Regions from separate parts of the Idiomarina sp. X4 genome, predicted to be linked through region 2. Evidence: predicted binding sites of a transcription regulator. Region 2 holds the regulator's gene; the other holds the start of a gene.

Region 1 (11,416 bases), 320 kb from region 2:
TGACAACATAAAGTCGACCATCCCTTTTAATTCTTCATCAGGGCATTCTTTGTGCCCCATAAACCAAGCGAATAAATCGGGATCATCACAGGTCACTAAACGGCGGAATACCGCTTTTTGTTCTTCACTGAGCTCGTCGTAAGCTTCTTTCACAAAAGGTTCAAAAAGCACGTCAAGCTCTAGCATGCCCCGGCGGCAGGCCCATATTAAACGACGCTTGTCCTTTAAAACTTCTTCAGACTGTTTCGGGAACATAAAATCTCCGCAGCAATTGCCCTTGTAATTTCAATCAGTGCCCTAATATTAGCATGTAAGCTATCCAATAAGGAGTCATTGTGGTCGAGTTAAAACAAGCTTTAATGGATTCGAATGAGGATTGCCTTTCCGTTGAACTAACGGACTATGGTATCCTGTCGGTTTCTGGCGAAGACACTGACAGCTTTTTACAAGGACAGCTGACATGTGATGTGCGCAAACTCGACCAGGAAGATTGGTTATATGGCGCACACTGCGATCCTACGGGGAAAGCATTCAGTAACTTTTGGTTGCTTCGACATGACGACACTGCATTTTTTGTCATGCACAAAAGCGCTCTTGAGGGCTCTTTAGCGCAATTCAAAAAGTACGGTGTGTTTAGTAAAGTCGACATTGAGGATGTTAGCAACGATTGGCACGTCGCCGGCTTTATAGGCAATAAGGCAAAAGACGCTTTGCCTGCTGACAGTCTGACATTGCACGTTGGTCAACAACCTGATCAATTTATTGTGCTAAGTCGACAAGCAATATCTACGGACTATCCGCAGCCCTTTTGGGATGCGTTGGAAATTGAACGAGTCCGTCCACAATTGACAGTAGAGAACAGTCAAGCGTTTGTGCCGCAAATGTTGAACATACAAGCGTGGGACGGAGTCAGTTTCGACAAAGGATGTTATATCGGCCAGGAGACTATTGCCCGAATGAAATACTTGGGCAAACAGAAACGGGCACTCTTTCGATTGTCAGGCAAAGTGGCGCAAGCTGTGGAGCCGGGACAACAATTAGAGAAAGCCATTGGTGAAAACTGGCGTCGTGCAGGTACGGTCATTATGGCAGTGAACCGCACCGACACACAAACGGACTTACTAGCGGTTTTACCCAGCGATATTGACGCTGACACCGCTATTCGAGTTCAGGGTGACGACGCAAGTCTACTGGAAATACACTCACTGCCTTATCAATTAGGTTAATTTTTATGAGCGAAACCATTGCACAGAACAAAGTCGTGGCTATCCATTACACTGTGAAAACAGAAGATGGCCAGACCCTGGACCAGTCTAAAGAAGGCAACCCGCTTAGCTTTATTCACGGCCGCGGAATGCTAATTCCTGGTCTTGAAAATGCACTGGAAGGCAAAGCGACTGGCGATAGCTTCACTGCTGAAGTTAAACCAGAAGAAGCGTACGGCGAGCGTCACGACGGTTTAATCCAAACTGTTCCACGTAACTTATTCGGCGACAACGAAGTTCAACCTGGTATGCAGTTCCGCGCAAGCACCGACCAAGGCGAGCAGTCTGTTGTTATCGTTGACGTAAAAGACGACGAAGTTACTGTAGACGGTAACCACCCACTAGCAGGCGTTAACCTGAACTTTGACGTAGAAGTTGTTGAAGTACGCGACGCAACTGAGCAAGAACTTGAGCACGGTCACGTGCACACAGACGGCGAAGACCACTAAAGTCGCTGAATCTGTTTTATGAAAGCCCGGCTGAGAAGTCGGGCTTTTTCGTTTTAGGCAGCAGCCCTACTACTGCCTTTTTCTCGAACCAGCAATTGTCGCTTACGCTCCAGTCCCGCCGCAAAGCCTCTCAAAGAGCCATCCTGTCCAATAACTCGATGACAGGGAATAACGATAATAACCGGATTTTTTGCAATAGCACTGGCCACCGCTCGGGTTGCCGTAGGTTTACCAAGTCTGTTAGCCACTTGTTGGTAACTTAACGTTTCACCTGCGGGAATTTGTCGAAGCACCTCTAAGACGCTCTTTTGAAACGAGGTAACGTTGGGGTTTAGAGGAAGATCGAACTCGAAACAGGGGTCTGAAAAGTAACGTTGAATCTGCCTCGTTGCGGCTTCTAATAACCACTGCTCTGGTTCGTATTGATATTGACTCATATCCGGGCAGTATTTTTGCCCCTGATAATACAAACCAAGGATATGTTGACTGTCGGCAACCGCATACATAGTGCCCAGCGGGGTAGAGAATTCAGAATAGTACATAAAAGCCGCCCATAAAAAAACGCATTAACTGACTATAGCAGCTAATGCGTTTTCTGAGCAATTTCTAAGCGATTGCTTAGTCTGCTTTGGGACGCATGTGTGGGAACAGCAGTACGTCACGAATAGACGCTGAGTCCGTCAACAACATAACCAAGCGATCAATACCGATACCTTCACCGGCCGTTGGCGGCATACCATGCTCTAACGCCGTCACGTAGTCTTCGTCGTAGAACATTGCTTCATCGTCACCTGCTTCTTTTTGCTCAACCTGTTCCCGAAAACGCTGAGCCTGATCTTCTGCGTCATTAAGCTCAGAGAAACCGTTCGCTAATTCACGGCCGCCAGCAAAGAACTCAAAGCGATCGGTCACAAACGGGTCTTCGTCATTTCGGCGCGCCAGTGGTGATACTTCTGCCGGGTAAGCTGTAATAAAGGTTGGCTGAATTAAACGGTGTTCAGCAACCGTTTCGAAAATTTCGATTTGTACCTTACCCAAACCCCATGAAGACTGGACATTCACACCGACTTGCTCAGCAATTTCTACCGCGCTATCCATGTGTTTCAGTTGCTCTTCCTTTACTTCCGGCATGTACTTCAAAATAGCTTCCAGTACGGTCATACGCTCAAACGGCTTACCAAAGTCGTAGTCTACGCCTTGGCTGGTAAACTGAGCAGAGCCAAGAACCGCTTCGGCTGCACCTCGAAGCATTTGTTCCGTTAAGTCCATAAGATCATGGTAGTCAGCATAACCCCAGTAGAACTCCAGCATTGTGAATTCTGGGTTATGGCGTGTCGACAGTCCTTCATTACGGAAGTTTCGGTTAATTTCAAACACCTTCTCAAAGCCACCAACGACCAAGCGCTTCAAGTAAAGCTCTGGCGCGATACGCAGGAACAGTTCCATATCCAACGCATTATGATGTGTACTGAATGGGCGTGCCGACGCACCACCTGGAATGGCCTGCATCATTGGCGTTTCTACTTCCAGGAACTGGCGTTCACTTAAGAAACGACGAATGTATTCAATCACCTGAGAGCGCACGACAAAAGTATTACGCGATTCATCGTTGGTAATCAGGTCCAAATAACGCTGGCGATAGCGCGTTTCCTGATCCGCCAAACCATGGAACTTATCAGGTAACGGGCGCAAAGCTTTGGTCAGCAAGCGAACGTCATCAACTTGAACACTCAACTCGCCGGTACCAGTAATAAACAGCGTACCTGACGCACCAATAATGTCGCCTAAGTCCCATTTCTTAAATTCGCTGTTATAAAAACCTTCCGCCAAGTTGTCACGAGCAACGTAAAGCTGAATTTTTCCGCTCATGTCCTGAATAGTGGCAAAACTTGCTTTACCCATAATACGGCGGGTCATCATACGTCCGGCCACCTTAACGCGAATCCCCTTCTCTGCCAGTTCTTCTTTACTGACATTATCGTAGTCTGCGTGCAAATCAGCTGCCAGCGAGTCCCGACGGAAATCGTTCGGGAATGCGATACCCTTATCGCGAAGCGCCGACAGTTTCGCCTTTCGTTGCGCGATCTGTTCGTTTACATCTACTTCGGGTGCTTGCGATTTATCAGTCATTATCGATTTTCCTCTGTCGGGATACTTAAATTAAACTTACAGCCCGCTTTTTAAGCTGGCTTCAATAAATGGATCTAAAGCGCCGTCTAACACAGCTTGCGTATTGCGGTTTTCAACGCCAGTGCGTAAATCTTTAATACGCGCGTCATCTAATACATACGAACGAATTTGGCTGCCCCAGCCGATGTCCGCTTTAGAGTCCTCCAGCGCTTGCTTTTCTTCGTTTTGTTTCTGTAACTCAAACTCGTACAATTTCGCTTTTAATTGCTTCATCGCTGAGTCACGGTTTTTATGCTGCGAGCGATCACTTTGACACTGCACCACAATACCTGTCGGCTCGTGAGTAATGCGAACCGCAGAATCTGTCCGGTTGACGTGCTGACCACCCGCGCCCGAAGCTCGGTAAGTATCCACACGCAAATCTGAAGGATCAATTTCAATATCGATGTCGTCATCCACTTCCGGATAAACGAATACCGATGCGAACGATGTATGGCGACGGTTTCCCGAGTCAAACGGAGACTTGCGAACTAAACGGTGCACACCGGTTTCGGTACGAAGCCAACCATAAGCATATTCACCCGCAACTCGCACTGTTGCTGATTTAATACCGGCTACATCACCTTCTGACAGCTCGGTAATTTCGGCTTTGAAGTCATGTGCTTCGGCCCAACGCAGATACATCCGCAATAACATATTGGCCCAATCCTGAGCCTCAGTGCCGCCAGATCCTGACTGTATGTCCAGATAGCAGTCAGCACTGTCATTATCTTTAGAGAACATCCGGCGAAATTCTAATGTTTCCAGCTGTTTTAACAGGCCAGACAATTCATCCTGAGCTTCATTAAAAGTGTCTTCGTCTTCAGCTTCCACTGCCAGGTCAACCAGGCCTTCTACGTCATCCAGACCTTGCTGCAACTTGTCTAAGGTTTCAACCACTTGTTCAAGACTGGCTCGCTCCTTTCCCAGAGCTTGCGCTTTTTGCGGATCATCCCAGACATCAGGCTGCTCCATTTCGCGGGTCACTTCTTCCAGACGCTCTACCTTTGCATCATAGTCAAAGATACCCCCTAAGCGCATCACTGCGCTCACGCATTTCTTTTATGTTGTTGTAGGTTGCGTTGGTCTCAAACATTCGACTACCTAATTCTTTGAACTTTGAAAGGGGCGTAGTTTAACGTATTGCGCGAATTTGCTCTACCAGCAACTGCACAGAAGTTTTACCGCGGAAGTGATTTAATTGCGGCTTGTATAACAACTCAACGCGCTGAACGCTATTATTTGGCCATTCGTTGGTATCGACATTAAATGCAATAGCGTCTAAGACATCGCCCTGGGGGTGCCTAAGCACGCATTTTAAATGCTTCTCGCCAACAATGCGTTGGTCAACGATATCAAACTCACCGTCAAACATCGGCTCAGGAAAATGCTGGCCCCATGGACCGGCGTTTTGCAACATGTCGACATTGTTTATCGTCAATTCCGGTAATGTCAGCTCGCCATCAGACCAATAGACACGCTGTTTTTGCTCTTCCGTAAGCCACTCTTGGGCGACGGCTTGTGCAAGCTCTGAAAAGCGCTGCAAGTTTGCTTTTTTCAGCGTTAAGCCCGCCGCCATGGCGTGACCGCCAAAGCGCTCCATAATATTGGGTTCAAGGGTGTGAACACGCTCCAATAAGTCTCGCATGTGTAAACCACTGACAGAACGTGCAGAGCCTTTCAATATATCGTCGTCTTCATGCGCCAGCGCAATAACCGGACGGTTCACTTGTTCCTTCACACGACCTGCAACGATACCGATAACACCAGCATGCCAGTCGGGCTGATACAGGGTGACTAAATCAGGAACTTGACCGGTGTCAAACTGCAATTTAGCAACGGCAGCTTCAGCATGCTCTCTCATATCGGATTCAATATTTCTGCGCTGCAGGTTAAGCTCGTTCAGCTGCTGCGCTAGCCTCTGTGCGTGCTCCTTTTCGGCCAACAGACACTCAATACCTAAGCTGATATCATCCAGCCGCCCTGCTGCATTAATTCTAGGAGCCAATGCGAAACCCAAATCACTGGCATTCAGCTGCGACGCATTCCGGTTAGAGACTTCCAACAATGCCTTAATGCCTGGTCTACAAAGTCCGCACTTAATTCGTGCGAGCCCCTGATGGACCAAAATGCGGTTATTGTAATCAAGCGGCACAACATCGGCGACAGTCCCCAACGCCACCAAATCGAGCCAATCCGCTAAATTTGGCGTCGCCTGTTTCTCTCTTAAGTGGGCACGCAGCGCCAGCAATACGTAGAAGGCAACGCCCACACCCGCCAGATTTTTACTAGGGAACGGACAACCTGGCTGGTTCGGATTAACAATAGCGGCGGCGCTAGGCAGTGTTTCTGCCGGTAAATGGTGATCGGTTACTATGACTCTTATGTTCAGTTCGCTTGCCCGTCCGATAGCCTCGTGAGCAGCTATTCCATTATCAACGGTGACAATGACCTTTACCTCTCTGGCAGCCAGCTCTTCAACCATTGATACCGATAAGCCATAGCCGTCCGTCATTCTGTTCGGAACGCGATACCCCACATTCGAAAACCCGAAGGCTTTTAACGCCGACACCATAAGTGCTGAACTGGTCGCTCCGTCTGCGTCAAAGTCGCCGCAAATACAAATAGATGACTGCTTTTCGAGTGCGTCTGCCAGTATATCAACTGCAGAATCAATACCTTTTAAACTTGAAAAGTGTGTGAGTCCGGCAGCGTTAAGAGAAAGCTCCTGTTCGTTACTGACACCGCGGCGTGCATAAATTTGCCGCAATAACGGTGGGACGTTTTGCGGCAAAAAGTCATCACTAACCGTCGGATACCGACGTATCGTGTAATCTGTCATTGTTTATTACGAACTATTTTCTTAACTCAAGCAGTAAGCGGCGCACAGGCACGGCTCCTGGAATTAAACGGCCATCGGGCAAAATAATTGCCGGCGTCCCCGTGACACCAAACGACTTACCCAAAGCGTAATGTGCTTCAACCGGGTTGTTACATGAACTATTACCACGGTAACTTTCTTCGTTCTTAAAGGCACTTATTGCTGCCTTCTTGTCATCGGCACACCAAACAGCCTGCAATTCCTGACCACCTTTACTGCCCAGGCCGCCACGGGGGAACGCCAAATATCGAACCGTGATACCTGCGTTTAAGTAACTATCGAGATTTTCATGTAGCCTCTGACAGTAGCTACACGTTGTGTCGGTAAATACCGTAACTTTATATTTCTCGTCATCCGCTTCATAGACAATCATGTCGTCGGTGAAGTCCTTTAGCATTTCTTTTCGAATCGAGGCCATACCCTTCTCAGTCAGGTTCTCTGGTTCTTCCTGAGTGATATCGAAAACATTGCCGCTAAGAAGCTTTTTGCCGTCTTTCGAAATATAAAACATTCCCTGATTGGTTACCGCCCGAACATAGCCGTCTATTTCACCTGGCTCGGTCGAAATCACTTCAATACCAATTCTATTTAAGTAGCGAGTGTCCAGTTCGTCAGCGAACACTGGTGTTGAAAACAGCGAATAACTGATCGCAAATATTGCCAATAACGACGTCAAGTACTGCATAAATACCTCTTATTATGGATGACCGAACCCTACCCTGTTACCGCTCAAAATGCAATTACCCACGCGGGTGGTGCTGTGCGTGTAAGGCTTGCAGGCGCTCTCTTGCAACTTGCGTGTAGATTTGGGTAGTCGACAAATCGCTGTGTCCTAATAGCAACTGTAAGACCCTTAAGTCGGCGCCATGGTTCAGCAAATGAGTCGCAAAGGCATGCCGCAACGTGTGAGGTGATAAGTGAGCGTATATGCCGGCTGTTTCCGCGTAATGCCGTAATCGATACCAAAAAGCCTGACGAGTGAGTAGTGAGCCACGCTTGGTCACAAACACCCAGGGACTTTGCTTGTCGGTAAGTGCGGTACGACCATGTTTTAAATAGCGCTCCAGCCATTCCAGGGCTTCTTCGCCCAACGGAACCAGTCGCTCTTTATCGCCTTTACCGACCACCCGCACCAAGCCTTGTTGTCGGCTTACCTGGTCATATTGCAAGCGAACCAATTCAGTGACACGCAAGCCTGTTGCATACAAAACTTCCAGCATAGTGCGATCACGAAGACCAATAGCAGTATCAACTTCCGGTGCCTGCAATAAGTTTTCAACGTCTGCCTCGCTTAATGAGTGCGGAATACTCTGTGGAAGCTTTGGTCGTTTTAACTTAGCGGTAGGGTTATGCGATACCCATTGCTGCTTTACTGCGAACTGAAAGAATTTCTTTGCCGAACTTAAAAAGCGAGAGGTACTGCGAGGCGATAGTCCCTGAGTTCGACGCCACAACAAATAGTCTTGAAGCGTTAACTCATCAACCTCAAGCAACGGTATTTTGTTAGGAAGCAGGTACTCGCAAAAACGACGCAAATCACTTCTGTAAGCGGCTTGCGTATTCTCACTCGCACCATGATGCAGCCATAAATGCTCGGTAAACGCATCAATACGTTCTTCGTCTTCGGGAGGCAGTTGCTTCATCTGGCTATATAACTATTGGTTACGAAACATCAAGGCCATTATGCCCGAAGCAAAGATTTGATGAAATGTTTAGTGCGTAATGCCTAGCTTTTGCAGAACATCGTACAGTCCAGCCGGGCCCCGTTTTCGATAATCGTTGAGCTCTGACTCTTCTTGCTTTGACTTTTTCTTTTCAACACGCTGACGCACGCGCCAATCTAAATTATGAAGCAGTTCAATGGGCAAACGGTCAGGGCTTGCATCCGGCACGAGCGGCTGTGGATGTGTGGCGTCTTGAAGCTTAAAGTCAGACAGCTGGCTGACTGACTTATAGATACCGCTGGCTAAAACCGTGTTTTCAGACGGCTCTAAAGGGCGAGAGCGGGCGGCGCCAATGGCCCGCTGCCAGTTCTTTTGATCGTATTGGCTATCCTCAATGACCGGGTCAGCGCCCAACGCCGACACCCAATAAGCAAACTCGCCGGCGAAGCCATGATTAACGGCTTCACTGGCGTGCTGCTCAAAAATGTCCGATGCTCTGTGCTGAACCGACTGAACTTGGCTCATACTGACCTTAGAAAATAACCTGAGATACTTTTGTTATCGTCCAAAGTCAGGAAAGTTTAAGTTTTCTCTTTACAGCTCAGCTCTGGCTGTTATTATACGCGCCTCTTGAGTGGAGGGGTTCCCGAGTGGCCAAAGGGATCAGACTGTAAATCTGACGGCTCAGCCTTCGCAGGTTCGAATCCTGCCCCCTCCACCACTTTTCGTATCACTCGGCGTTACCCGTCAATTTTCACGACAACTTTTCCTTGTGTTTTATTCGCAGCAACATAATCAAGTGCTTGCTGAATGTCCTTCTGCCCAAACGTTTTATCAATAACTGGCTTTATTGCACCGCTCGTAAACTGAGGACCAAACTGCTGCCACATTTGTGTCAGTATTTCACCTTTGCGCTCTGGCTCTAAAGAACGCAGCGTAGAACCTATAATGCGTTGGCGCTTCATCAACATGCGTCCAAAATCGACCGTGCCTTCTCGTCCCCCCATCAAACCAATAAGAATGATACGACCATCCTGATTCAAGTAGTGCTGATCCTTTCCGATGGAGTCGCCTGCTACCGGATTAAGCACCACATCGACACCGCCAATATCCTTCATGGTTGCAATAATGTCCTGCTGATAGCGGTTAATGGTCTCGCTAGCACCAAGCGTTTTACAAAATGTTTCTTTATCAGAGCTCCCCACGACTGCGGTAATTGGATTGCCGCTTTCTCTGCATAATTGGATAAGCGACGACCCGACACCACTTGCCCCGGCGTGTGTCATAACCGACTCCTTCGGTTGCAGATTTGCCAGCATAAAGACATTTAAATAGGCCGTGGCGAAGGTTTCCAGCCAACCTGCGGCCATTTCGTCCGTCCAGTTCTCAGGTACCGGCAACACTTGCTCCCTCGGCACACTTACATATTCGGCAAAACCTCCTCCTGCCAGCAACGCAGCAACACGTTGACCTTTTTTCAGAGCGGTTACATTACTGCCAACCTCTGTCACAATACCGGAGACTTCTAAGCCAGGTATGTCTGAGGCGCCCGGTGGAGGTGGGTATTTACCGGCTATTTGCATTAAATCCGCTCGGTTCACACCGACAGTCGACACTTTTACGGTAACCTCATTGGTGGCAGGTTGCGGCAATGGTTTCGCTTCAGACCAGTACACTTTTCCTTCAGACAGTTGTAAAGCTTGCATATATCATCCTGTTGCTGCTTAACATTGTTGTATTTAGACAGTATGCTGTTGCTAAGTGATTAATTAAAGGGTACCTACCACAAGAATGGATAAAACTCTGGAGCTCAATAACAAGCGTGTGCTACTGATTGATGATCAGAAGCCCTTTCAAGTCATGCTTAAAGGCTCACTGCTCAATTTGGGTGCAAAAGAGGTCCAGGTCAAAAGTACAGGGGAAGCGGGTATTGCCGCTTACGTAAAGAACCCACACGACATTCTGTTAGTCGATTACAACCTTGGCTCGGGTAAAAATGGCCGTCAGGTGTTAGAAGAGTTGCAAGTGCGTGGGCTGATGAAGCCACATACTCTGTTCTTTATCATTACCGGTGACAATTCAAGGCCTATGGTGCTGAGCGCCCTTGAGCTTCAGCCCGATGACTATTTGATGAAACCATTCTCACACCGGGTTCTGCGTTCCCGTCTTACTCGTGCTTATAAGCGTCGCATGTGGTTAAAAGACGTCTTTCAGGCACTCACCTCTCATAATTACGAAGACTGTATTAAAGCCTGCGAAAAGCACATTGCGACGAACAGCCGCTACAGTAACTACTGCCGCAAACTGCAAATAGAGCTCTACAATAAAACCGGTCAGCTACGCGAAGCAGAAAAGGCAATAAAAGAGCTGTTGGAAGATAACTCTCACAGTTGGGTGTTTTTAAAACTTGCTGAAACTCGGTTGCTACAGAATTCGCCGGAAGAGGCACTGAATATTATTAACCATATTCTTAAACGGATGCCTCACGCGATAGAAGCACAGGATTTAAAAACCGAATGTTATTTACAGCAACAACAGCTTGAGGAAGCACTTAACAGTGCTCGCGATGCCATTACTATGGCGCCATTTTCAATCGACAGACAAACCCGACTGGCCCACATTGCTCGCGATAACGGCGACTTTGACTTAGCCAAACAGGCCATGAATAACGTGTTACAAATAGCGCGCAAATCGGTGTTTCGTAATGCTGAGCATTTATGTAACTACCTACGTAGTATTCTCGATGCGGCCGAAAACAGCGACACACCGCAACAAATCAGCAAGTATCAGACTGAGGCTACGATGGAGCTTCAGCGCGCGCGTTATGATGAACATTTACTGCACGCCGACATTTCCTTTGAAGACTTGGAAGCGATTCTCCTTTCCCGTATTGATTCCTTCAACGGGCGTTTGCGCGAGGCACAGCACCGCTTAAATGAAGTGGTCGGCGAGGATTTGGCTAACAACCGTGAGATTGATCGGAATTTG
Region 2 (11,416 bases):
ATACGCACGATTAATGCTCAAAGAGCCGGCGGCATCTGCTAATCGAGACGATGCTTGACGCTGGCTTTGCCGTTCTTCATTACGTTGTCGAATACGATCCAGCGCCGACACGGGCTCTTTCGGTTTCGCCGGCTCAGCGGTTCGACTTGTTGGTGTACGCGTTATTGTCGGCGTTCTGGCTGAGGGTTGCTTGGCAATGGCCAATACGCGATCTTGTAGCGTTTTAACCGCTTCATCACGGTTACGAGCGATATCTTCAAACTTCTTAGGTAAGAAGTCCGCAGCGCCAGCTTCTAACGCATTTAGCGTTGCCGTTGCACCTTCGTGAGTCAGTGACGAGAACATTAAAATGGGGCAAGGGTTGCTGCCCATAATGGTTTTTACCGCATCAATGCCGTTCATCACCGGCATTTCAATGTCCATGGTAATAACGTCAGGCTTTAACGCTTTTGCTTGCGCTACCGCCTCCTCGCCATTATTGGCCGAGCCAATGACTTGAATATTTGAGTGTGCTTCCAGAATCTCGGTTACCCGGCGTCTGAAAAACGCCGAGTCGTCCACTACGAGAACTTTAACTGTCATGAACGGTGTGTCCCGTTATCGTTTAGCGTAATACTTCAGCATGCTTGGTACGTCAATAATCAGCGCAATACCACCATCACTGGTAATGGTTGCACCTGCCATACCTGGCGTGCCCTGTAACAGTTTATCCAATGGTTTAATAACCACTTCTTCCTGACCAATGAGCGCATCGACCACAAAACCAACCTGCTGATTGCCAATCTGTACAACCACAACATGGCCGTTTTCATTGCGGCTTGAGCGGTCTGGGTTTCTCACCAGCCAATGTTCAAGGAAGAACAACGGTATCGCACGGTCACGTACAATCAGTGTTAACTGACCATCGACTGTATTGGTGCGCTTCATATCCAAATCGATAATTTCGCTGACAACCGCCAGTGGCAACGCAAACGTCTGCTCTTTCACTGCCACCATCAGAGTCGGCAAAATAGCTAAGGTTAATGGCACTTTAATCAGTAACTCAGTACCTTTACCCAGCTCTGACTGAATTTTGACACTACCATTTAGCTGGCTTATTTTGGTCTTTACTACGTCCATTCCGACGCCACGGCCCGAAATATCAGACACTTGCTCTTTGGTCGAAAAACCAGCCGCAAAAATCAGGTTGTAAGCGTCTTCGTCGCTTAAGCGTGCTGCTGCGTCGGCATCTAAAATACCTTTATTAATGGCAATGCCTTTAAGCTTTTCAGCGTCCATACCCGCGCCGTCGTCTTTAATCGACAGCATAATATGGTCACCTTCCTGAGAAGCTGACAGCGTCACCGTACCCGCCCTTGGCTTACCGTTGGCCTCACGAACATCCGGCATTTCAATACCGTGGTCAACCGAGTTGCGCACTAAGTGAACCAGCGGATCAGCCAACGCTTCAACGAGGTTTTTATCCAAGTCGGTGTCTTCGCCGAACATTTCTAAGTTAATTTCTTTTTTCAGGCTGCGTGCTAAGTCACGAACTACCCGAGGGAAGCGACCAAAGACTTTCTTAATTGGCTGCATACGGGTTTTCATGACGGCGCCCTGTAAGTCGCCAGTGACAACATCCAGGTTTGAAATGGCTTTGCCCATTTCGTCGTTATCAGAGTCGTCCGAATTGCTCAGACTCAATAAACGGTTGCGCACCAAAACAAGCTCACCAACCATGTTCATAATGTCGTCCAAACGTTTGGTATCGACTCGAACCGTGGTTTCCGCAGCCGGTTGCTGTGGTGCTGCCGGCTTCTTGTCAGCCGGTTTCTCTGCAGCTTTAGGCTTGTCTTCTTTTGCAGCAGGTTTAGCCGCTGGCTTGGCTTTTGGCTCTGGTTTAGGCGCCGCCTTTTTCTCAGGCTTAGGCGTACCTTTTGGCTTTTCTTCTTTTCCGTTATCCACACTCTTCGTCGGTGCCTTGCCAGAACCATGCAGTTCATCTAACAGGGACTCAAACTCATCATCGGTAATTTCATCGCTGTCGGCTGGCTCTTCTTGTTTCTTCTCAGCGCTTTTCGGCGCTTTTCCTGAGCCATGAAGCTCATCTAACAACGACTCAAATTCATCATCGGTAATTTCATCGTTGTCATTATCAGCCGCAGCTTTCGGCGCATCGGCTTTCTTATCTGATTTGCCAACACCTGGGCCTTTGCCCTCACCGTGCAGCTCATCAAGTAAGGCTTCAAATTCATCATCTTGAATTTCGTCTATGCCGCCATCGCCTGAGCTTTTGGTCGCTTCCGCTTTGGGTGCTTCTGGCTCTGGTTCGGGTTCCGGTTCTGGCTCAGCTTCTTTAGACGGCGCTTCAATAGGAGCCTCGTCTTCAGACTCAGGCTGACTGAGTTTGTGCAGTAGCTCGAGTAATTTGTCATCGGCAGGACTGATGTCTTCACGAGCTTGTACCTGTGCAAACTGAGCATTGATAGTGTCCAGCGCTTGAAGAATCACGTCCATTAAGTCTGACGTAACCGTGCGCTGACCATTACGCAAAGTATCAAACACGTTTTCAGCACCATGGCAGGTATCCACTAAGGCAGTTAGCGACAGAAAGCCTGCGCCGCCTTTCACGGTATGAAAGCCACGGAAAATCGCGTTTAATAAATCTTTGTTTTCTGGGTCGTTTTCTAGCTCAACTAACTGCTCAGACAGCTGCTCGAGGATCTCTCCCGCCTCGATCAAAAAGTCCTGCAGTATGTCTTCATCCATATCAAAGCTCATGCGACTGATGCTCCTAGAAACCTAAACTGGACAGTAAGTCGTCCACTTCGTCTTGCCCACCAACAACGTCATCACGTTTATCGGCATCAATAATCGGGCCTTCTGCCTCACTGGCACTTTTCTGCTTTGAAGATTCGGTTTTTTCAGCTTCTCTTCGAGCTTCTTCTTTGCCGAATATTTTTAACAGTTCAATGAGATTCTTCTCGACGTCTTCAACCAGTTGAATAACCCGTCGAATGACCTGCCCAGTAATATCCTGATAATCCTGAGCCATAAGCACTTCGGTCATAAGCCCATGCACTTGCGGCATATTTTCACCGCAGCGCTTAAGTACATCATCGACCTGATGGCACAAAGACTTGAATTCATTTATCTCAATATCGTTGCTCATCAACCGATTCCAGACCGGCATGACACTTTCAACGCGCTGGTGCATGTCGTCAGCCATCGGTAAACAAGCCTCTACCGCATCCATTGTTCGGTTCGCGGCATCTTCTGTTTTTTGAATAACGTACTGTAAACGGTTTTGCGCATCAGGAAGATCATCTTCTGTCATTTGCACAATACGAGGATCCAGTTGGAAGTCCTGCAATGCTTCGTGGAGGTCACGCGTCAGCTGACCCACTGAAGTAAACAGTTTGTCATTGCGACGGTTGTATACGTCTTCCAGAAGTTGATTGGCTTGTTGCTGCTTTCCCTCTTCCAGCAAAGACACGAGTTCTTTAGCCTGCTCGAGGGAAATATCATGGGCTTTATCAGACATGGTCATAGCCCTTTTAGCTAATGCGTTCGAAAATCTTGTCGAGCTTTTCTTTTAACGTCACTGCGGTGAATGGTTTTACGATGTAGCCATTAACACCAGCCTGTGCTGCAGCAATGATTTGTTCGCGTTTTGCTTCCGCCGTTACCATTAGTACCGGCAAGTGCGACAGATTATCGTCTTTACGAATTTCTTTTAGCAGATCGATACCTTGCATGCCCGGCATGTTCCAGTCGGTCACGACAAAGTCAAAATCGCCGTTTTGCAACATAGGCAGAGCCGTGTTGCCGTCATCGGCTTCCTGAATATTCGTAAAACCAAGGTCACGAAGTAAGTTCTTAATGATTCGTCTCATTGTAGAAAAGTCATCTACAACAAGAATTTTCATATTTTTATCCAAAGCACCCTCCACTGAGGCTCTCGATTACCACCAAAATTATTCAACCCAATTCTGCATTCGCGACTTGAGCCGCACCATTGCCTGACTGTGAATTTGACTAACGCGAGACTCGCTCACGCTCAGCACTTCACCTATCTCTTTTAAATTCAATTCTTCATCATAATACAATGAAAGCACTAAAGCTTCACGCTCTGGTAACGAAGAAATTGTCGATACCAGGGCTTTATGAAACGCTGCGTTTTCGACATCACGCTGTGGCTCATACGCCGAACCCGTCACTTGCTCCGGTATAATCGCATCTTCAGAAACGCCTAAGTCTTCAATACCGATGATTCGCCCTGAACTGACATCACGCAAAATAGCGTGGTATTCATCCAGGCCAATGCCCAGCTTGCTAGCGACTTCGGTGTCTTTTGCATCACGTCCGGTGTCATTTTCGACCTGCCGGATGGCTTCTAACACACGACGGTGGTTTCTGTGTACTGAGCGCGGCGCCCAGTCACCACGACGAATCTCATCCAGCATAGCGCCACGAATACGTATTCCGGCAAAGGTTTCAAAACTGGCGCCTTTGCTGTTATCAAAATTCCGTGCCGCTTCTAATAAGCCTATCATGCCCGCTTGAATTAAGTCATCGACTTGCACACTGGCGGGTAGTCTCGCCATCATGTGATGCGCAATTCGCTTAACCAGCCCCGTATGCTGCTCAATAATAGCGTTACGGTTGTCGGCTGTTGCGGTATAAGCGGCGGCTTTATTCATTGGCAACATCCCGCTTACTCCCGTTATCGGCAGAAGTTATCAATTGCTCAAGGAAAAATTCTAAATGCCCTCCTGCCTGAGCAGGAATTGGCCAATCCAGAGCCTTCTTCGCTAATGCTTTAAACGCCAGTGACGCCGGCGATTTGGGATACGCCAACACCATTGGTTGTTGTTTTCTAACGGCCAACCGCAAATTCTCGTCGTGAGGAACTATCGCTGCTAACTCTAATGCCACATCGAGGAAACGATCCGTGACCTTAGTCAACTTATTAAACAATACCTGCCCTTCGCGCATGTTGCGCACCATATTGGCAACAACTTTGAATTTAAACAGTCCTTGTTCACGACTTAATACTTTAATAAGTGCGTAAGCATCGGTGATTGAAGTAGGTTCATCGCAGACAACCACAAGAACATCCTGGGAAGCCCGGGCAAAGCTGACCACGGTGTTTCCAATACCCGCCGCCGTGTCCACAATAAGAACGTCGTAGTTTCCCTGCAGTTGGCTAAACGCCCGAATAAGACCGGCGTGCTCTGACTCGCTCAAGTCAACCATGGAGCGAGTTCCTGAGGTCGCCGGGACGATTTTTATGCCACCCGGCCCTTCAATTAAAATATCTTCCAGTTCGCATTGGCCGCTCAGTACATGAGACAGGTTGCGCTCAACACGCAAGCCCAGCATGACGTCGACATTAGCCAAGCCAAGGTCGGCATCAAGTACCAGTACTCGTTTTCCCTGCTTCGCCATAGCGATGGCCATATTCAGCGAGACGTTGGTTTTACCCACGCCACCTTTACCACCTGTGACGGCTATGACTTTTACTTTTGACTGTTTCATTCTTCGCAGACCGCTTGCTTGATCCATCGGGCGTATCTCTTATTTTACATCTTCGACAACAGCGTCATTGTATAACGGCTCACTCAGCGAGAAAACGCCGCATTCCAGTACGATTTTGGCACGTCTGATACCGAGGAACAAATGCTTTTGTCCATTAACCGCTCGGCTTCAGATACCAGGTAATTTGCATCAGCAACTTTAATGTCTTCCGGTACTTGCTGACCGTTGGTGATATATCCAACCGGCAGGCCGTACTCAATTGCCACACTGATACTTTCTCCTAAACTTAAGCATTCGTCCAGTTTGGTAAAAATGCAACCCGACAAAGGTAGTGTTTTGAATTGTTTAACGGCGTCATTTAACACCTGGCTTTGTGAGGTTGCCGACAATACCAGATAAGGTCGAATTCTCAGGCGGGTATTTTGTATTAATTGGCCAAGTTGCTCGCTTAAGCGCTTGTCGCGCTGACCCATACCTGCCGTATCAATCAAAATTAGGCTTTTGTCACGCAGCGACAGTAATGCATCCGCTAGCTCTTTTGCGTCTTTTGCCACTTTTACCGGACAGCCAATAATACGTCCGTAAGTCTGTAATTGTTCACTGGCACCAATTCGGAAGGTGTCAGTGGTAATTAAAGCAACTTTGTCAGAGCCATGACGCTGAGCGTAACGGGCCGCCAGCTTAGCGATGGTGGTGGTTTTGCCAACGCCGGTAGGACCAACGAGTGCCACTGCACCGCCGCGTGTCAAAATATCGTCATTGGTGGTATTCAGCTGACCTTCCAACAAATGCATGGTTTGTTCCCAGGCATCCTCGTCTGAACTGCTTTCAGGAATAAAACAGGCAATCTGATCCGCGATGCGTTCACTCAAGCCCATCGTCATAAGCCGTTGCATCAACATAGCGCGCACTGGTTCTTCGCGATCCATCTCTTGCTTCATGAGACCGCTTAACTGGTGCTCTAACAACTGACGAATACCGTTCACTTGTGAGCGCAGCTCTGCTATTGCTTCCGAGTCGTTGCTGTCCGGCGTATTAACTTGCTCAGGGAAGATATCCGCTTGTGAAGACTCTTGTTGAGCCGGCGCTGACTGATGCGCCATTTGCTGATAAATATCGTGTTTTGCCGGCGTTTCAGGTTGACCGGTCGTTTGTGCTGTCTCTTGCGGAGACGTTTGCGAAGGCGCGGCATTTTGACGCTGCAGCAATTCAGCCAACGACTGAGCCGGTGCTTCCGACTCTTGCTTTGGTGCCTGAGTATTTGCGGAGGTCTCTGGAGCCGCTTCTGGCGCACGCGCGTCAGGGTCAACAGCAGCCACTAACTCAATACCACCGTTCACCTTTTTATTGGAAAGAATAATCGCATCAGCGCCTAAGGTTTCTTTAACCTGCTGTAAGCCTCGACGCATATCCTCTGCAAAAAAGCGTTTAATTTTCACAAGCGACTCCCGTTGTCTTAGGTAGCGGTTTGTTCACCACTGTTTTGTTGTCCACCAATTGAGCTGACAATGCGAATTTGCTTGTCATCCGGAATTTCCTGATACGACAACACTCGCATACCATCGGTAGCGTGGCGCGCAAATCGCGCCATGGTTGAGCGTAGTAGCCCGGATGTCAGCAACACAGACGGTTCCCCGTTTATTTCCTGCTGCTGATGCGTTTCGCGTAACGACTGTTGCAAGCGTTCGGCTAAACCGGGTTCAATACCGGCGCCTTGCTGATTTCCGTCGTTACCAGCCATCTGTAGTGACTGATGCAACATCTGTTCCAACTCTGGCGCCAAAGTTATGACAGGCAGTTCGGTTTCACCTTCTGAGATATCCTGAACAATCAGACGGCGCAGAGAAATTCGAACGGCAGCCGTTAAGACATCAGGGTCCTGACTGCGTCCTGCGTACTCAACTAACGTTTGTACAATGGTGCGCATATCACGTATCGCAATGCCTTCATCTAGCAAGTTCTGCAGAACTTTGACAAAGTTACCCAGTGACAATAAATCAGGAATAAGTCCTTCCACCAATTTCGGATGCGTGCGACCCAGGCGATCCAACAGCTCCTGTGCTTCTTCATGGCCGAGTAACTGCGATGCGTGGTTAGTGACAATTTGGCTTAAGTGAGTGGCCACTACCGTCGCAGCATCTACTACGGTGTAGCCCAAAGTTTGTGCGTGTTCTTTTTGATCGGGGCGTATCCATACTGCGTCCAGGCCGAAAGCAGGGTCAGTAGTTTTTTCGCCTTCAAGTTCACCAAAGACCTGGCCTGGGTTAATAGCAAGCTCCCAGTCATGGCGAATTTCCGCTTCACCCATGGTCACACCCATTAGGGTAATTCGGTAACTGTTCGGGCCTAAATCCAGATTGTCTCTGATATGAACCGCCGGCACCAGGAAGCCGAATTCCTGCGACTGCTTCTTACGTACCCCTTTAATACGGGATAAGAGCTCGCCACCCTGCTGCTTGTCTACCAGAGGAATAAGGCGATAGCCCACTTCCAGACCAATGGTGTCAACATGGCGAACATCGTCCCAGGACAATTCTTTTTGCTGTGCTTGTTGAACTTGCTGCTCTTGCTCTTTTTCAACCAGTTCGCCCTGTTCAACCTTATTCTTTTTAAGTTTGAAATACGCCGCGCCAGCCAGAACCGCCGACATGCTCAGGAAGGCTAAGTGCGGCATGCCCGGAATAACCCCCATAGCAAACAGCACTGAGCTAGAAATAACCAATACTTTCGGGTTGTCGAGCAACTGCAGAACCACCGCGTCACCCATGTCTTTGCTGTCATTTTCGCGGGTAATGATAATAGCGGTTGCAACAGACAATAACAGCGCGGGAATTTGAGCGACCAAACCGTCACCAATGGTCAGCAAGGTATACACTTCGACCGCTTCACCGAAAGTCAGGCCGTATTGGATCATACCAATCAGCAGACCACCGACAATGTTGATAAGCAGGATAAGAATGCCGGCAATGGCGTCGCCTTTAACGAACTTACTGGCACCATCCATCGAGCCGTAGAAGTCCGCTTCCCGAGTGACGTCACTACGTCGAGCTTTGGCTTCTTCCTGGTTAATAAGGCCGGCGTTCAAGTCAGCATCAATAGCCATTTGCTTACCTGGCATGGCGTCCAACGTAAAGCGAGCGGTTACTTCGGAGATACGCCCCGCACCCTTGGTGATAACCACGAAGTTGATAATGACAAGAATGGCGAAGACGACTAAACCAACGGTGTAGTTACCGCCGATGACAACACTACCAAACGCTTCAATGACGCTACCAGCAGCGCCTGGTCCATTGTGACCCTCTAGTAGAACGATACGTGTCGATGCCACGTTTAAGCTAAGCCGCAATACTGTGGCGATAAGCAGAACGGTCGGAAAGGCAGCGAAATCCAGTGGCCTTTGGGTATAAACCGCTACCAGCATAACCACGAGCGATAGTGTAATAGAGAACGAAAACAGAATATCCAGCACCATAGCCGGAATAGGCAGCACCACCATCGCCAAAATGGCCATAATGGCTAAAGGCGTACCAAAGCCTTTAATTAAATGGGCATTGTTTTGCGTGAAATTTCTTAAACTTACTAACTTTTCGGCACCGCTCGCCATACGTCTTCCTGTTGCGTCAAAAAGTTGAACCTGCGGTGTTTTATTCAAGAATCGAGCCAGCTTTTTAAGTACTTGCTGACAATACGGTACGAGCTAGCTTACAGACATTTTTTGGCCTACGGCTAAACTATCAGCACTTTGAATAACAGGGGGCTATGTGCGCGGTTACTCCTTAATCGAATTACTAATTGCGCTGGCTATAACAGCTGGGCTAGGCGCCTTGTCGATGCCTTTGTTCAAACAGCAGACTGAGAGTTTATTACTGCAGCAGGCAAGTTCTCGCTGGTTGTCGTATTTACATCAGATCAAAGCAAAGGCACAACGAGCAGAGAGCGGCATAACTGCGGAGCTGGTGCCTCTCGAGGGGCGTTCAAAGGTGTTTGAGTTGGCAACAGAGTCGACTTATAGCTCAACAAGACCGTTAATATTCTACGATGATTCTGGTGGTGCGTCGCCCGGTCATATTCGCATTATGAACAATAGCAATACCGTGAAAGTCATTATTAGCAGTAAAGGACGTATTCGCTCCTGTGTCAGTCATGGAGCATCTTTGCCGAGTTTGTCCTTATGCTAGACAGAAACCTTGCTCAAAAAAGTCATGGGTACAGCTTAATTGAAGTGCTTATTGCTGCGTCACTGGGAGCCATTATTGTCATGACCGCACAAAAGCTATTGCAATGGCAGAAAGGCGCTCAACATAGCTCGATATCGAAGGCAGTTTTTATGTTGAACGGGCAAGCGGTTGCAGGGGAGTTTTTTAGCAGTTTAAGCAACGCGGTGGTTGACGGCATGCAACGCCCAGAGCGTGGTTGCTACGTCTTCCCGACACAAGACGGAGGCTCTGTCGGCTTTCGGGTTAGACATTATCAGTTGCAGCATAACCCAATGACACTGGACTGTGCGGGTTATGGTTGGCAGTCATTGACCGACAGAGCTCAGTTTAAGGTTTTGGAGTTATTGGTTGAAACCAGCGCTTCATTAACTCCTGAAGACAGCTCTAAATTATTTATTAACCTGTCGACTTCACGAGACACAAAGGAAGGTATTCAGGAACAGCAATTTAAGCGGACACTTACCGTTTTCTCTCAGTAACAGAAATGGATATTCATTATGAAAGCGAAAGGATTCGCGTTGATACTGACGTTAGTGACACTCATAAGCCTGAGCTCCGCGAGCTTGGCCGCCTTGTTATTTTACGCACAAATGGTGGAGGCTCAACAAGCGCACCAATGGCAAGTGCTTTCTAAACAAATTGAGGCAGACTTTAACCAACAAAAGGCGCTTTATGAGTCAGCGCAGCAGTAAAGGTTTTTCACTGGTTGAGACATTAGTCGCTTCCGCACTTGTGGCGATGTGGGCTGTAAGCAGCCAGCAACTGCTGCAGATTGGGTTGGCTGCTATTAAAAGAGCTGAACGCAAAGCCCTGGCTGTTGAGGTTTTAAATAGTTATATACAGGACTCTCACCGTACTTGGAAAAATGGCTCTCCTCCGGCACCTGAAGCCAAGGTTAACGGATTTCTTATCAACTCCATTATTAACTTAATAGACGAGAACAATGCTTCAGTTGATACCGAAGTAACCTGGGGCGAAGACAACTCTTACTCGTTACAAATCTGGTTATCTCGATAAATTAGCAATAACTTATTTATAATATATAATGAATAAAATAGAATGGACAAAAAGAGCCGCAAAGAGAGATGAACGCACCTACTGACGTACAAATTATTGAGAAAAATGGGCAACCCGAATATGCCGTTATTCCCTACGAAGATTATATCGCCTTGCTCCACTCTCAAAACAGCAATGAATTTATTCCTCACGAGGTAGTAGAGCTCAGCCTATCAACAGGCGGCAATATGGTCGCGGCCTGGAGAAAGTTTAAGAAAACTAGTCAGGCGGAGTTAGCGGGTAAGCTTGGTATTTCACAATCAGCCGTCGCGCAGATGGAGCGCCCGGGGTATAACCCAAGAAGCGATACGTTAAAACGCATCGCTATTGCGTTGGATATTAGTCCGGAACAGTTATTTTAACAGCCACTAAAACTAAGCTGCTGGATGAGGTCTTAATTCTGGTGGAATAGAGAAAGTGATGTTTTCTTCGCGACCACTGAGCTCTACTGCGGTTTTGCCGCCCCAGGACTGCAACTTGGCAATGACTTCCTGCACCAATACTTCAGGTGCTGATGCGCCGGCTGTGACAGCGACTTTCTCTTTGTCTTCAAGCCACGACTTATCGATACAGCTGGCATCATCAATTAAATAAGCCGGTGTGCCCATCTTTTCTGACAGCTC

What was found. Region 2 encodes FliA, which starts transcription of late flagellar genes. Its sites were predicted from a motif close to CTAAAGNTNNNNNNNNNNNNGCCGATA; they were not measured.
Region 1: a site for FliA is predicted at 8,988-9,014, ahead of CWC33_RS00310 (VC2046/SO_2500 family protein). Genes of this name have one in related genera too.

Annotation. Positions count from the first base shown of each region.
Region 1 covers NZ_CP025000.1:42,820-54,235, forward strand. Annotated here, with positions in the region: gene CWC33_RS00265 (FAD assembly factor SdhE) at 1-255, opposite strand, end outside; gene ygfZ (CAF17-like 4Fe-4S cluster assembly/insertion protein YgfZ) at 336-1,226, shown strand; gene CWC33_RS00275 (FKBP-type peptidyl-prolyl cis-trans isomerase) at 1,232-1,714, shown strand; gene CWC33_RS00280 (methylated-DNA--[protein]-cysteine S-methyltransferase) at 1,768-2,256, opposite strand; gene lysS (lysine--tRNA ligase) at 2,333-3,844, opposite strand; one part of gene prfB (peptide chain release factor 2) at 3,881-4,903, opposite strand; one part of gene prfB (peptide chain release factor 2) at 4,905-4,979, opposite strand; gene recJ (single-stranded-DNA-specific exonuclease RecJ) at 5,019-6,725, opposite strand; gene CWC33_RS00300 (thioredoxin fold domain-containing protein) at 6,739-7,449, opposite strand; gene xerD (site-specific tyrosine recombinase XerD) at 7,505-8,407, opposite strand; gene CWC33_RS00310 (VC2046/SO_2500 family protein) at 8,477-8,953, opposite strand; tRNA gene CWC33_RS00315 (tRNA-Tyr) at 9,065-9,149, shown strand; gene CWC33_RS00320 (NAD(P)H-quinone oxidoreductase) at 9,169-10,134, opposite strand; gene CWC33_RS00325 (tetratricopeptide repeat-containing response regulator) at 10,220-11,416, shown strand, end outside.
Region 2 covers NZ_CP025000.1:363,671-375,086, forward strand. Annotated here, with positions in the region: gene CWC33_RS01840 (protein-glutamate methylesterase/protein-glutamine glutaminase) at 1-582, opposite strand, end outside; gene CWC33_RS01845 (chemotaxis protein CheA) at 598-2,760, opposite strand; gene CWC33_RS01850 (protein phosphatase CheZ) at 2,774-3,523, opposite strand; gene cheY (chemotaxis response regulator CheY) at 3,537-3,920, opposite strand; gene CWC33_RS01860 (RNA polymerase sigma factor FliA) at 3,957-4,682, opposite strand; gene CWC33_RS01865 (MinD/ParA family protein) at 4,675-5,547, opposite strand; gene flhF (flagellar biosynthesis protein FlhF) at 5,604-6,959, opposite strand; gene flhA (flagellar biosynthesis protein FlhA) at 6,977-9,124, opposite strand; gene CWC33_RS01880 (prepilin peptidase dependent protein A-like protein) at 9,351-9,698, shown strand; gene CWC33_RS01885 (prepilin-type N-terminal cleavage/methylation domain-containing protein) at 9,692-10,216, shown strand; gene CWC33_RS01890 (Type II secretion pathway-like protein) at 10,235-10,429, shown strand; gene CWC33_RS01895 (PulJ/GspJ family protein) at 10,410-10,754, shown strand; gene CWC33_RS01900 (helix-turn-helix domain-containing protein) at 10,823-11,155, shown strand; gene ispH (4-hydroxy-3-methylbut-2-enyl diphosphate reductase) at 11,168-11,416, opposite strand, start outside.